One region of the Thermovenabulum gondwanense genome, then DNA from elsewhere that is predicted to be linked to it. Evidence: a T-box and tRNA genes for the amino acid it is inferred to sense, from the RefSeq annotation. Region 1 holds a T-box; the other holds one or more tRNA genes.
The links. A T-box is a leader RNA that pairs with one kind of tRNA and senses whether it is charged. The one in region 1 lies ahead of metG (methionine--tRNA ligase), so its partner is inferred to be a tRNA-Met.

Region 1 (5,970 bases):
GGGGAATCGGTTTCCAGGAAAGTTCTTTTTACCGGCAGTTTTTTTATTATTTCCCTTCCCCCTTCATTTTTTTTGAAAGTCATCGAACCTCCGAAGGAGAAATAATACCCTTTTTTTAAGGCCTCTTCTGCCATATAAAGGTCCCCTGAAAAACAATGGAGCATGACCTTTTGGGTTCCCACTTCTTCCAGCAGCTTTAACACATCCTCATGCGCCTCCCTGTCGTGTACCACCACCGGAAGATTGAGCTCACCCGCTAAATAAAGCTGTTCTTTGAAAACCCCTAACTGCTTTTGTTTAGGAGAAAAATTGTAGTGGTAATCCAGCCCTACCTCGCCGATGGCTACTACCTTTGAATTTTTTGAAAATCTTTTCAGCTCATCAATAAAGCCTTTATTGGTTTTTGCAGCTTCGTGGGGGTGAACCCCCACGGCTGCATATACGTTTTCGTTTTTTGAAAGCTCAACCGACAAGGCACTGGATTCTACGTCAACCCCGGCGTTAATGAAGAAAACCCCTTCTCTTTTTATTTTTTCGATTAATTCATATCTATCATTGTTAAAAGCCTCATCGTCTATATGAGCGTGAACATCCAAGTACAAAACCATCAGCCCCTTATTTTACTTTCGCTCCTGACGGTACATCCCTTTCTACAGTAATTATTGAGAGTTTATCATCAATGGAAGCCGCAAGTAACATCCCCTGGGATTCCACTCCCTTCAGTTTTGCAGGTTTCAAATTTGCTACAACTACTATTTTTTTGCCTATGAGTTCTTCGGGTGAGTAAAATTTTGCTATCCCCGCTACTATCTGCCTCTTTTCTTCTCCTATTTTAACCTGGAGTTTTAAAAGCTTATCCGCACCCTGTATTTTTTCCGCTTCAATCACTTCTGCCACCCGCAGCTCCACCTTCCCAAAATCTTCTATTGTAATTAAATTCAATCCTTCCAGGTTTTGATTTCCCTTTGCTCTGGTTTCTTCTTCTTTTGTTTTTTTATCGTTTTCCGTATTCTTTTCGATTCTCGGGAAAATAATCTCTTTTTGTCCTATCTTTGCTCCCGGTGACAGCAATCCCCACTCTTTTGCCGCTTCCCAGGTGCAAATATCCCCGGGAATCCCCAGCTGCTTTCTGATTTTACCGGGCGTATTGGGCATAAAAGGCGATATGTGGATGGAAATCACCCTCAGGGATTCGGCAAGGTTGTAAAGAACGGTATGGAGCCTTTCTCTTTTTCCTTCTTCCTTTGCAAGAACCCAGGGTGCCGTTTCGTCAATATATTTGTTCGCCCTGCCAATGAACTGCCAGATCTCTTTTAAGGCTTCGGAAAACTCGAAGGAATCCATCAAGGATTCTATTTTTTGCGGAAGGGATTTTGCCATAGCTATGAGCTCTTTATCTTCTTTTGTGAACTCCCCGAAGGCAGGTATTCTGCCTTCACAGTACTTTTCCAGCATTGTTACGGTCCGGGAAAGCAAATTCCCCAAATCGTTGGCAAGGTCGTAATTTATTCTATCGACAAGGGCATCGTTGGAAAAATTGCCATCAGCTCCAAAAGGAATTTCCCTCAATAAAAAGTATCTGATTGCATCCACACCGTAAAGGTCCACCAGCATTCTTGGATCTACCACGTTACCCTTGGATTTTGACATCTTGCCGCCTTCCAGAATAAGCCATCCATGGCCGAAAACCCTCCTGGGAAGGGGAAGGTCCAAAGCCATAAGCATAGCAGGCCAAATAATGGTATGGAACCTTACTATTTCCTTCCCAACCAGGTGTACATCCGCCGGCCAGTATTTATTAAAAAGCTCATTATTAAAAGGATATCCAAGAGCCGTGATGTAATTGGAAAGGGCATCGATCCACACGTAAACCACATGCCCTTCGTCAAAGGTAACGGGAATCCCCCAATCAAAGCTTGTTCGTGATACGCAAAGGTCCTCCAGTCCCGGCTTTAAAAAGTTATTTAACATTTCATTCTTCCTGGATGGGGGTTGTATAAAATCGGGATTTTTCTCAATGTAATCAATTAATTTATCCCGATATTTTGACAGCCTGAAAAAGTAAGCCTCCTCCTTTACCAGCTCCACATCCCTGCCGCAATCTGGGCACCTGCCTTCCACCAGTTCCCTTTCGGTAAAAAAGGATTCGCAGGGTGTGCAGTACCATCCTTCGTATTCGCCCTTATAAATATCTCCCTTTTCGTAAAGCCTTCTAAAAATTTCCTGAACGCCTTTCACGTGGTAATCATCGGTAGTTCTTATGAAATGATCATAAGAAATGTCAAGTATCTTCCATAATTCTTTTATCCAATCTACTATTTCATCCACGTATTCCTTTGGAGTCTTTCCTTTCTCCTGGGCTTTCCTCTGGATCTTTTGACCGTGTTCGTCGGTTCCCGTTAAAAAGAAAACATCGTGGCCGGTTAGCCTTTTAAAGCGGGCCATAGCATCGGCTGCAACAGTTGTATAGGAATGACCTATGTGGAGTTTATCGCTGGGATAGTATATTGGAGTTGTAATATAAAAAGTTTTTCCTTCCATTGATTGCCCTCCTTTTCCTTCATAAATCTTAAAATTAAAAAACCCCCGCCCATCCACAAAGGGGCGAGGGTAACCCGCGGTACCACCCTAATTCGCCTTTTCGGCCTTTTAGCTTTATCGGGCTTTTACCCGCCTTTACCTGAAAATACTTCGGCAAAGGTTTCTCCGGGTCCATGTTCGGCAAAAAGCAGGCACCGGCTTTCACCTCACCCGGCTCTCTTTGGCCTTTATTTTTGCCTACTCAACCCTTCATTGAAGTCTTATGGAGTTTATCTATTATATACCAGTTTTTCCGCACCCTGTCAAGCTTCAGTGTAGAAACAGCCGAGGGGAGATATCTCTTTTTTTATTTTCCCCTTTTTAACCATTTCTTCTAAAAGATTTTTTAAAGCATTAACTTCCATTACAACCTTTGAATTTTGTGAACTTATATTTTTCGCAACCCTCAAAAGATTTGATTCATATATTGGCAATTCCTTTTTAATTAGTTCATAATATTCTTCCAGCTCCTGAGTGTTTTTTTCTATTAGCTCGTCAAACGGATTTTTCAAATGAGGGCTCATGGAGTAAGGATACCTTACCCTTATTGCGATCGTCCTGCCGAATAGCGGAGTGGAGACAAAGGCATCCCCTGAGGGAAGATAGGGAAGCCTTTTTGCTTCCTCGGAGCTCAAATCCGTCTCCTCCATCAAGGTGCTTATGTCATTGCCCCTTACCGTCCTGAATATTATTTTGGTATTTAGCTGAGCGGTAACGGTTTCATCTAAAAGGGTAGGCCTTTGTGTGGCTAATACCAGGAATACCCCGTATTTTCTCCCTTCCTGCGCTATTTCTTTTATTATGCCCTTGCTGGGGGCATCATAACCTTTGGGGGCAAAATTATGGGCTTCATCCGTGGCGACGACAAAGGGCGGAAAATATTCAAAGTTTTTTTCTCCTCTTAGTTCTCCATCCTTGTAATCCCTTCTTTTTCTGTACAAACTTGAAAGAATGTAAGTTGCAAACACCTGTAAAAGCCAAATGGGTCCCTGTATTACCGAAAGTTTACCAGACTTTAACGCTCTTATTACCGGGTTTATATCATGGCTGAAAATCCCCGAGTAATAAAGTCTTTTCAACCTCCAGGAAATACCCTGAACGGAGGGAAGGGGAATATTGGAATACTCTTCTACCAGCTCCCTTAAGCGCCTGTATTTTTCTTTTTCGATTTCTTTTATTCCTTCCAATGCGAGCATTTTATCCAGCTTTGCCTTGCCCATCTCTAAAGCTTCGCATAGATCTTCAACCCTTGAGGAAAAACTGGCGTAGCTATCTCCCCTTTTAAAGAGGATTTCTATAGCACTGGACATCGCCTCCGTCAAAGGTTTAACGGCGGATAAAAGATCCAGGAGGTCTCTTGTGGTCAATGCCGAAAATTCTACACCAATGTCCTCACCGATCTGGAATTTCTGGTAGCAATCGCTAAAATCCGGCCTTTCCCCGATATCTGAAGAGGTGGAAAAATCCATTTCGTAATGGGGATCCAGTATGATAGAAGGGATTCCTTTTTTCATCAATTCTTCCATTATTACCCTCATACCAAAGGATTTTCCCGAGCCGGAACCCCCGAAAATGCCGATATGGGGATATTGCTGAAAGGACCTGAGGTCTAATATAAAAGGCACGCTTTTTGTTTTTTCAGTTTTTCCTTTGTTCAATATATAAAATAGTCCCTTTAACTCTTCTTCCATTGTTTGTGCTGTTTCCTCGGTATGTTTTATTTCGCCTATGACAAGGCCATCCTCCTTACTTCCCCTTACAAGTATATCTTTAACCTCAAGAAAGTCGGGTATCCTTGCCTTAGAGCCTGTTACAATGGGATAAGTGGTTTCGGTCATTAACTTAACCTTTGCCACATTTATTTCTTCTTCATCTATGCTGTAACCCAGCCTTTTTAAGGATTCCACTACCTTAACATCAAAAAAATCGTGATTCAAAGAAAAAGGGATGTACCTGTTATAAGAAAAGGTTTCCGATACCTCACCTATTACCGGGCCTTGATTGGGATCCTCAATAAGTATTAATTCATTTATTCTGAACTTTCGCTCCTTTGAAGCTATATAAACCTCATGGGAGGTTGTAAGACCCACCACGTTCATTTTTTCCTTCTCCCTTCTTAACTAAGGATTTCTCTTTTCCCTCTTAGGTGTAATGATTTCAAGAAAATCCTCTCCTAAAAAACCATTAATCACAGCCTCCATAAAAGAATCGGTAATTTTTACCTTTTTATCCACGATATCCATCCAGAGGGGGATTCCTCTGCCGTTTTCGGGAGTCAAAGTGTAAACAAGGTTGGCTATAAAGCGGGTATAATCCTTTTGTTCTTCCAGAATATCCACTCCTATCGGTTTTGGATCATTAGAGCTCCTCATAAAAAGCGTCCTGAAACCTTCTTTAAAAAGTCCGGATTTTATTTCTAAGTATTCACCCTCATCCATCGCTCCCATTAATATTTCCCAGTCCGCAGCATACCTGAATTCCAGAGGAAGCCCCTTATTAATAGATCCGCTGATTACAGAGGTTGAAATACCCTCTACCAGCCCTGCTATTACGACATCGTTTTTTAACGCTATATCCTTTATTTGATCAAAACAACTTTTTGCTTCGATTTTAAACCTGACTAAGGACCCATCCAAAAAAAGCACCTTCGGGCGAAACTTTGTTAAAACCTGCCTTGCCGCCTCCGCTTCCAGCTCGGCAAGCCGTTTTTTCTGCAATGCCCTGTAATCTTCTTCTTTAATTTGTTCCTCCATAAGCAAAGGGGAATCCACTTCCGAAAGCTCAATTTCCTCCCGGCTTTTCTCAGAAGAAATGCCGAGAGCCCTTTTTATAAAAATTATATAAGGATAAACACCCCCGATACTATTTATTGAGCCATCAACTCCGGCTATCCCGCCTTCCAATTTAATTTTGTCCAAATCCTTTTCCCCAAGCCTTTCTGCCTTTAAAAATTCTCCCACATGATTATCTTTTATGAGCTTTCTAACAGCTTCCCCACCGGGCTTTTTTAATCCCCTGTTTTTCAGCATTTCGGCGGTTTTTTTGATTTTTTCCTTAAAATCCTCGCTTATCCTTTCCATGGTGTCATCCTTTCTAAACTGCCTTAAACCTTGTGTAAAAATAAACAAATATTGACTTTTTTTTACATAAATGGTATCTTCTTGTTAAGAAAAATTTGTCGAAAGGGGGCGAAATTTGTGAAATCGACGGGGGTCGTCCGAAAAGTTGACGAGCTGGGAAGAGTAGTCATCCCTATAGAATTGAGGAGGGTATTAAACATTTCCGAAAAAGACCCTCTTGAAATATATGTGGATGGCGACAAAATAATTTTAAGAAAATATGAACCCGGCTGCATCTTTTGCGGAAACGCTGACGCTGAAGAAGTGGTAA
Region 2 (5,970 bases), on a different contig from region 1:
CGCCACGAAGGATATGCCCTTCAATATCGATGAATATTTGGAAGGCCCTACGGCAATAGCTTTTAGCTATAAGGACCCGGTGGCAGCAGCCAAGCTTTTGACAGAATTTGCAAAGGACCATAAGAATCTTGAATTAAAAGCTGCGGTAGTAGAAGGAAAAGCAGGCGGCAAGGATATTGTAGAAAAGCTTGCCAAAATGCCTCCTCGAGAAGAGTTGCTTGCAAAAGCTGTGGGAGCTATACAATCACCGCTCTTTGGTATCGTATGGGTATTGCAGGCACCTCTCAGAGACCTGGTATATACCTTACAGGCTATTCAAGAAAAGAAAGCCTCATGATGGCATTAAAAAAATTGCCTTGAAGAAAAGTTTAATTTAAAATAATAAAATTAATGGAAAAAATTAAGGAGGAGTATGTAAAATGACAAAAGAGGAAATCATTCAAGCTATTGAGAATATGACCGTTATTGAATTGGCAGAGCTCGTAAAGGCTTTACAGGACAAATTTGGTGTTACAGCAGCTGCACCGGTAGCTGTAGCTGCAGCCCCTGCAGCCGGTGCTCCGGCAGCTGAAGCTGCACCCGAACAGACAGAATTTGATGTAATCCTTGCAAATCCCGGTGCAGAAAAGATCAAGGTTATCAAAGTAGTAAGGGAGCTTACAGGTCTTGGACTAAAAGAAGCAAAAGATCTCGTAGATGGAGCTCCGAAACCGGTAAAGGAAAAGGTCAGCAAGGAAGAAGCCGAACAAATAAAAGCAAAGCTTGTAGAAGTGGGCGCAACCGTAGAAATAAAGTAAAAGTTATAAAAGAATATATTATGACAAAAAAGAGGATGAATTTTTCATCCTCTTTTTTGCTTAGGAAAATACCTGCCGGCTTGTACTTCTAAAATTAACAAAAGTTAACAAATTAAGACAAAAATAAATTAAAACAAAATAAAAATATGTTATAATATATAAAAAATGACATTCCAAAATAATAATAAAAGTATTGCAAAAAAGGAGGCAAAAAATGCAAACGCAAATTGAAAAGAAATCCCTTCTGGATACTTTAATAGAGGTAACCCCCATTTTTCTGAACCTATTTCCCTTTGATTGCAATATATCGATAACGGATACCGAATGTTTTCTGGCAAATTATTCTAAAGGAGAATTCAGGCTCGACCAGCAAAAAGGCAAAAAGATTCCCGAAAATAGCCGTTTATGGAAGGTTATCGAAACAGGAGAAATTCAAAAATATATTTTACCCAAGGAAGTCTACGGTGTGCCTTTTAAATCAATTTCTGTACCTGTAAAGGATGAAACGGGCAAAGTTATAGGCTGCATAGCCCTTGGGATGAGCCTTAAAAACCAGGAAAGGCTGGAACAGGCAATTAAAACTTTATCCGGCACCAGCGAGGAAGTTGTTGCATCGGCAGAAGAGCTGGCTGCTTCTGCCCGGGAGCTTTCCAAGTGCATGGAAATTGTAGATTCAATGAAAAAAGAGATGGAAGAACAGATAAACAAAACCGAAGAGATTTTAAATTTTATAAAAAACATTGCCATGAATTCGAACATACTGGGAATAAATGCTGCCATTGAAGCTGCCCGGGCGGGAAAAGAGGGATTGGGTTTTAACATTATAGCGGATGAGATAAGAAAAATGTCAAGAAGCAGTGCGGATTCAGTAAAAAATATAGAAAAAATTACCGAAGAGATAAAACAAAAAATGTCCAAAATAAGTAATGAGATTCAAAAAACCTTTGAACTTGCAAAAAATCAGGCCTTTACTTCTGAAGAAATTACAGCCGCCATAGAAGAATTGAACAAATTGATAACAGACCTGGAAAGCATATCTAAAATTGTATAAATTTAAATTTATAATTTCTTTGTATCAACAATTTAAATACGATTTAAAGGCTGTTTACCCTGCTTCATATTGGATGCTCTTCAATTTATCCCTCAATATCAATAATTATTTTTAAATTGATAAGGCAAAGAAGGGGTATAAAATGGGAAAAGGTACAATTGTTTATTTTTCCCTTGACGGAAACACCGAATTTGTTGCGGGATTAATTCATAAGATTACGGGATTTGATTTAATAAAAATTATACCTGTAAAGGAGTTCAAATATAAGGGATTTTTAAAGTTTTTTTTAGGTGGAAAAATGTCCGTGTTTGGAGAAACGCCAGAAATACAGGATTTTGAGAAGGACATAAAAAGTTACGATACAATTATAATCGGAACTCCGGTTTGGGCCTGCAGGCCGAATCCTTATGTAAATACATTTGTATCAAAATATGATTTAAAAGGGAAAAAAGTGGCTATATTTGCATGTTGTGCCGGCTACCCGAACAAGACATTTGATATTTTAAAAGAAAAGATAAAGGGGGATGTCCTTTCTACCATTTCTTTCAGAAATGCTTTGAAGAATAAAAATTCAGGGATTGAAGAAAAAATTAGAGAATGGATAAAACAAATGGCTTAGATAAGAGGCGATAAAAAATCTTGACATAAACCGCATCGTACTATAAAATATATATTGCATTTTGGTTTTCGACGCGGGGTGGAGCAGTCCGGTAGCTCGTCGGGCTCATAACCCGAAGGTCGCTGGTTCAAATCCGGCCCCCGCAACCAAAAGAATACATGGCGGCGTAGCTCAGTTGGCTAGAGCATGCGGTTCATACCCGCAGTGTCCGGGGTTCAAATCCCTGCGCCGCTACCAAATGTGGCCCTGTGGTCAAGTGGTCAAGACACCGCTCTTTCAAGGCGGTAACAGGGGTTCGACTCCCCTCAGGGTCACCATTTTTATTTTATGCAAATTACTGGCGAAAGCTAATTAAATATGTTTAAAAAAAGTATAACCCTTTGGGTAAATAAAAGTCGCATTTTGCGACTTTTATTTTTTTATAATGCATAATGTCAATAAAATTTACTTATTTACGGGTAAATTGTGACAATTTTTATTAACCCATAAATTTATAATTATACCTACCACAATATGGGGGTGGGTATATATGATAAACAAAAAGGTCTTTCCTCCGAAAGAAATGGAATTGAAAAAAAGTAATATTTCTTTACGGGAATTAATGTTAATTTTAATTGGTTTTATAATGGGACATGCTTCCTTGTTTAATATTTATCCCTTTGGATTGCCTTTTATATCTTCGATTATCCTAAAGGATAAAAACAAAGCGTATTTGATTCTGCCCGTTTTTATTGGAACTTTTACGGGGGTTAAAAATGTAAATTTTTTATGGAAATACGGCTTAGCCTATATAATTTTCACCCTATTAATTTTAACTTTTAAAAAAGAGATAAATATAAAAAAATGGCTTCTACCTTTTTTGTGCTCCGCTTCCATTATTATGGGAGGACTTTTGTCTTTCCTCTGGGTGGCTCCATCTTATTATGATATAATCCTGTTGATACTGGAAACACTTTTATCGTACATAAGTGTTATCATTTTGAGCGAAGGGCTAACCTTTTTTTACACCCTGGAAAGAGGAAATGTGGAAAAACTGATTGCCCTTACCATAATTTCTGGATCGATTTTAAAACTCATAGGGAATACCGTATTTTTTGGGGTTTCCATTAAAAACTTAATAATTTCGGCAATAATTGTTTTTTCAGCATTTGCGCGGGGGACAGGCGAAGTCTTTGGATATGGGGTTATACTGAGCTTGCTGGCCTACCCTTCTTCTTTATTGCCCTGGGCATTAACTTTTTACAGTATTGCCGGCTGTTTTGCTTCTTTTTTAAAGAAGTACGGTAAAATTGGGGTACTTGCTGGTTTCTTAATAGGATATGGCATTTATCACTATTACATTGGGCTAAGAAGTGTAAATTTCTTAAATTATCAGTCCTTAATACTCATTCTTATCGCCACTTTTTTAATTCCGGAAGCCGTAATAAAAAAACTGGAAAATACTTTGTCACTAAACGAAGAAAGTTCGGGTGATATCAATATATTAAAAGATATGATTAATACCCAAATGATAGAGCTGGCGAATACCCTGGAGGAAATGGGCAAAATATATAAATATCCTATCAGGGATGGGAATTTAAATCCCTTAGAGGATTCCATTTTAAAAATAAAAAACAGGATATGCAGGGATTGTGCTCTTTTTAAAGCTTGCTGGGATAGAGATTATAAATCAACCATAGCCGATATATTTAAGCTTTATACCGCCAAAGAAGTTTTTCTTGACGGGGACTTACCCAGACTTTTTAAAGTTCGCTGCGGAAAACTGGAAGAAATTTATAGATTTATTAAAATGGATAAAGAAAAAAACGAGCTAAAAAAAGTCCTTGATGCGATGGTAAGGGAAATCTCGGATATTTCCTTTGAAAAGGTTAAACATTTTGCATCCTGTCTCAAAATGTTGGCAAAAAAAGGTATCGATGAGAATAGATATGCTGAAGATTTGAAGGAGGAGCTGTCAAAAGAAGGTATTAATGTGGAAAATATAATAATAGCTGATGAGGGGAAAGGATACAGTTACTATATAATTAAACGGCCCTGCATGGGGAATAGAACCTGTGAGGTAAAAATAATGCCTTTTTTTGAAAACGCATTTATCAAGGGGGCAGATATGTTAAAAGTGGATTGCCCTTTAAGGAGCGGAAAAGAAAAATGCAGAATAAAAATAGTGCCCAGAAGCTTTCTTTCCGTGGCAGTGGGTTATGTAAATATTCCCAAGGAGGGCGCTTCTTTTTCGGGTGATAGTGCTACCTTTTTCGAGACTGTAGGAGGACAATATTATATGGCTTTAAGTGATGGTATGGGCGTGGGGGAAAAGGCCAGGAACCACAGCGAAAAAACCCTTTTAATTTTTGAAAACCTTATTGAATCCGGCTACGGCCTGGAAGATGCCATCAGGATTTTAAACAGTGCAATGCAGGTGTACGGCTCAGGGGGAGATAGCTTTAGTACCCTGGACATTACTTTTATAGATTTATCTTCGGGTATGGCGGAATTTGTTAAAGCCGGAGCGGTGAGCAGCTTCATCAAGAGGAAGGATAAAGTAGAATCGCTAAGGGGCAGTGCCCTTCCTATAGGTGTTATGGATGGGATAAACCCGGTAAGGATTAGGAAAAAACTTATGCCTCAGGATATGGTTATTATGGTAACCGATGGAGTTATGGATTCTATTAAGAGCGAGGGGGACAAGGAAGAAAAATTCATAAAAATAATCGAGAGCATTAAAACCACCAATCCCCAGGAATTTGCCGAAAAAATATTAAAAAAGGTTTTAGAAGGTTCTGAAGAAAAGAGGGACGATATGGCAATTTTAGTAGGGCTTGTATGGGAGAGAAAAAATTGATAATATTTTTTTGAAAATATGATTTTGAGGGGGAAAATAGGTATTAAAGAGAAATTTTTAGAAACCATAAAAAAATACGATATGATTCGAACAAAAGATAAAATAATTATAGGCCTTTCGGGGGGGCCGGACTCCGTATGCCTTTTAGACCTCTTTTGTTCAATACGGGAAGAATTCCAATTGGAAGTTTTTGCTGCCCATCTAAACCATTGTTTTCGCGGCAGGGAGTCTGATGAGGATGAGGAATTTGCAAAAGCTTTGTGCGAAAAATACAATGTAAAATTTTTTTCTAAAAGGGTAAACGTGCCGGAAATTATAGAAAAAACCGGCTTATCTCCCGAGGATGCGGCAAGAAGGGTCAGGTATGATTTTTTATTTGAAATCAAGGAAAAATTAAATGCGGATAAAATAGCAGTAGGACACAATATGAATGACCATGAAGAGACAGTTCTAATGAATATTTTCAGAGGAACCGGAACGGAAGGGTTAATAGGAATTGAACCCAAAAGAGGGTGCCTGATTAGGCCTCTTATAGAAATTGAAAGAACAAATATTGAAGATTATTTAAAAAAGCACAACATCCCCTATCGCATAGACAGCACAAACCTGAAAACCGAATACTACAGAAATAAAATTCGGTTAGAATTAATTCCTTATATTAAAC

Region 2: it encodes a tRNA-Met, which carries the amino acid that the T-box ahead of metG (methionine--tRNA ligase) is inferred to sense. The anticodon was not compared.

Annotation. Positions count from the first base shown of each region.
Region 1 covers NZ_LOHZ01000022.1:49,192-55,161, reverse strand. The annotation lists gene ATZ99_RS02815 (TatD family hydrolase) at 1-602, opposite strand, end outside; gene metG (methionine--tRNA ligase) at 616-2,541, opposite strand; T-box leader at 2,598-2,803, opposite strand; gene ATZ99_RS02805 (ATP-binding protein) at 2,844-4,679, opposite strand; gene ATZ99_RS02800 (DNA double-strand break repair nuclease NurA) at 4,701-5,660, opposite strand; gene ATZ99_RS02795 (AbrB/MazE/SpoVT family DNA-binding domain-containing protein) at 5,778-5,970, shown strand, end outside.
Region 2 covers NZ_LOHZ01000013.1:6,740-12,709, reverse strand. The annotation lists gene rplJ (50S ribosomal protein L10) at 1-337, shown strand, start outside; gene rplL (50S ribosomal protein L7/L12) at 420-797, shown strand; gene ATZ99_RS00165 (methyl-accepting chemotaxis protein) at 1,012-1,848, shown strand; gene ATZ99_RS00160 (flavodoxin family protein) at 1,991-2,467, shown strand; tRNA gene ATZ99_RS00155 (tRNA-Met) at 2,540-2,616, shown strand; tRNA gene ATZ99_RS00150 (tRNA-Met) at 2,628-2,704, shown strand; tRNA gene ATZ99_RS00145 (tRNA-Glu) at 2,710-2,784, shown strand; gene ATZ99_RS00140 (SpoIIE family protein phosphatase) at 2,997-5,306, shown strand; gene tilS (tRNA lysidine(34) synthetase TilS) at 5,325-5,970, shown strand, end outside.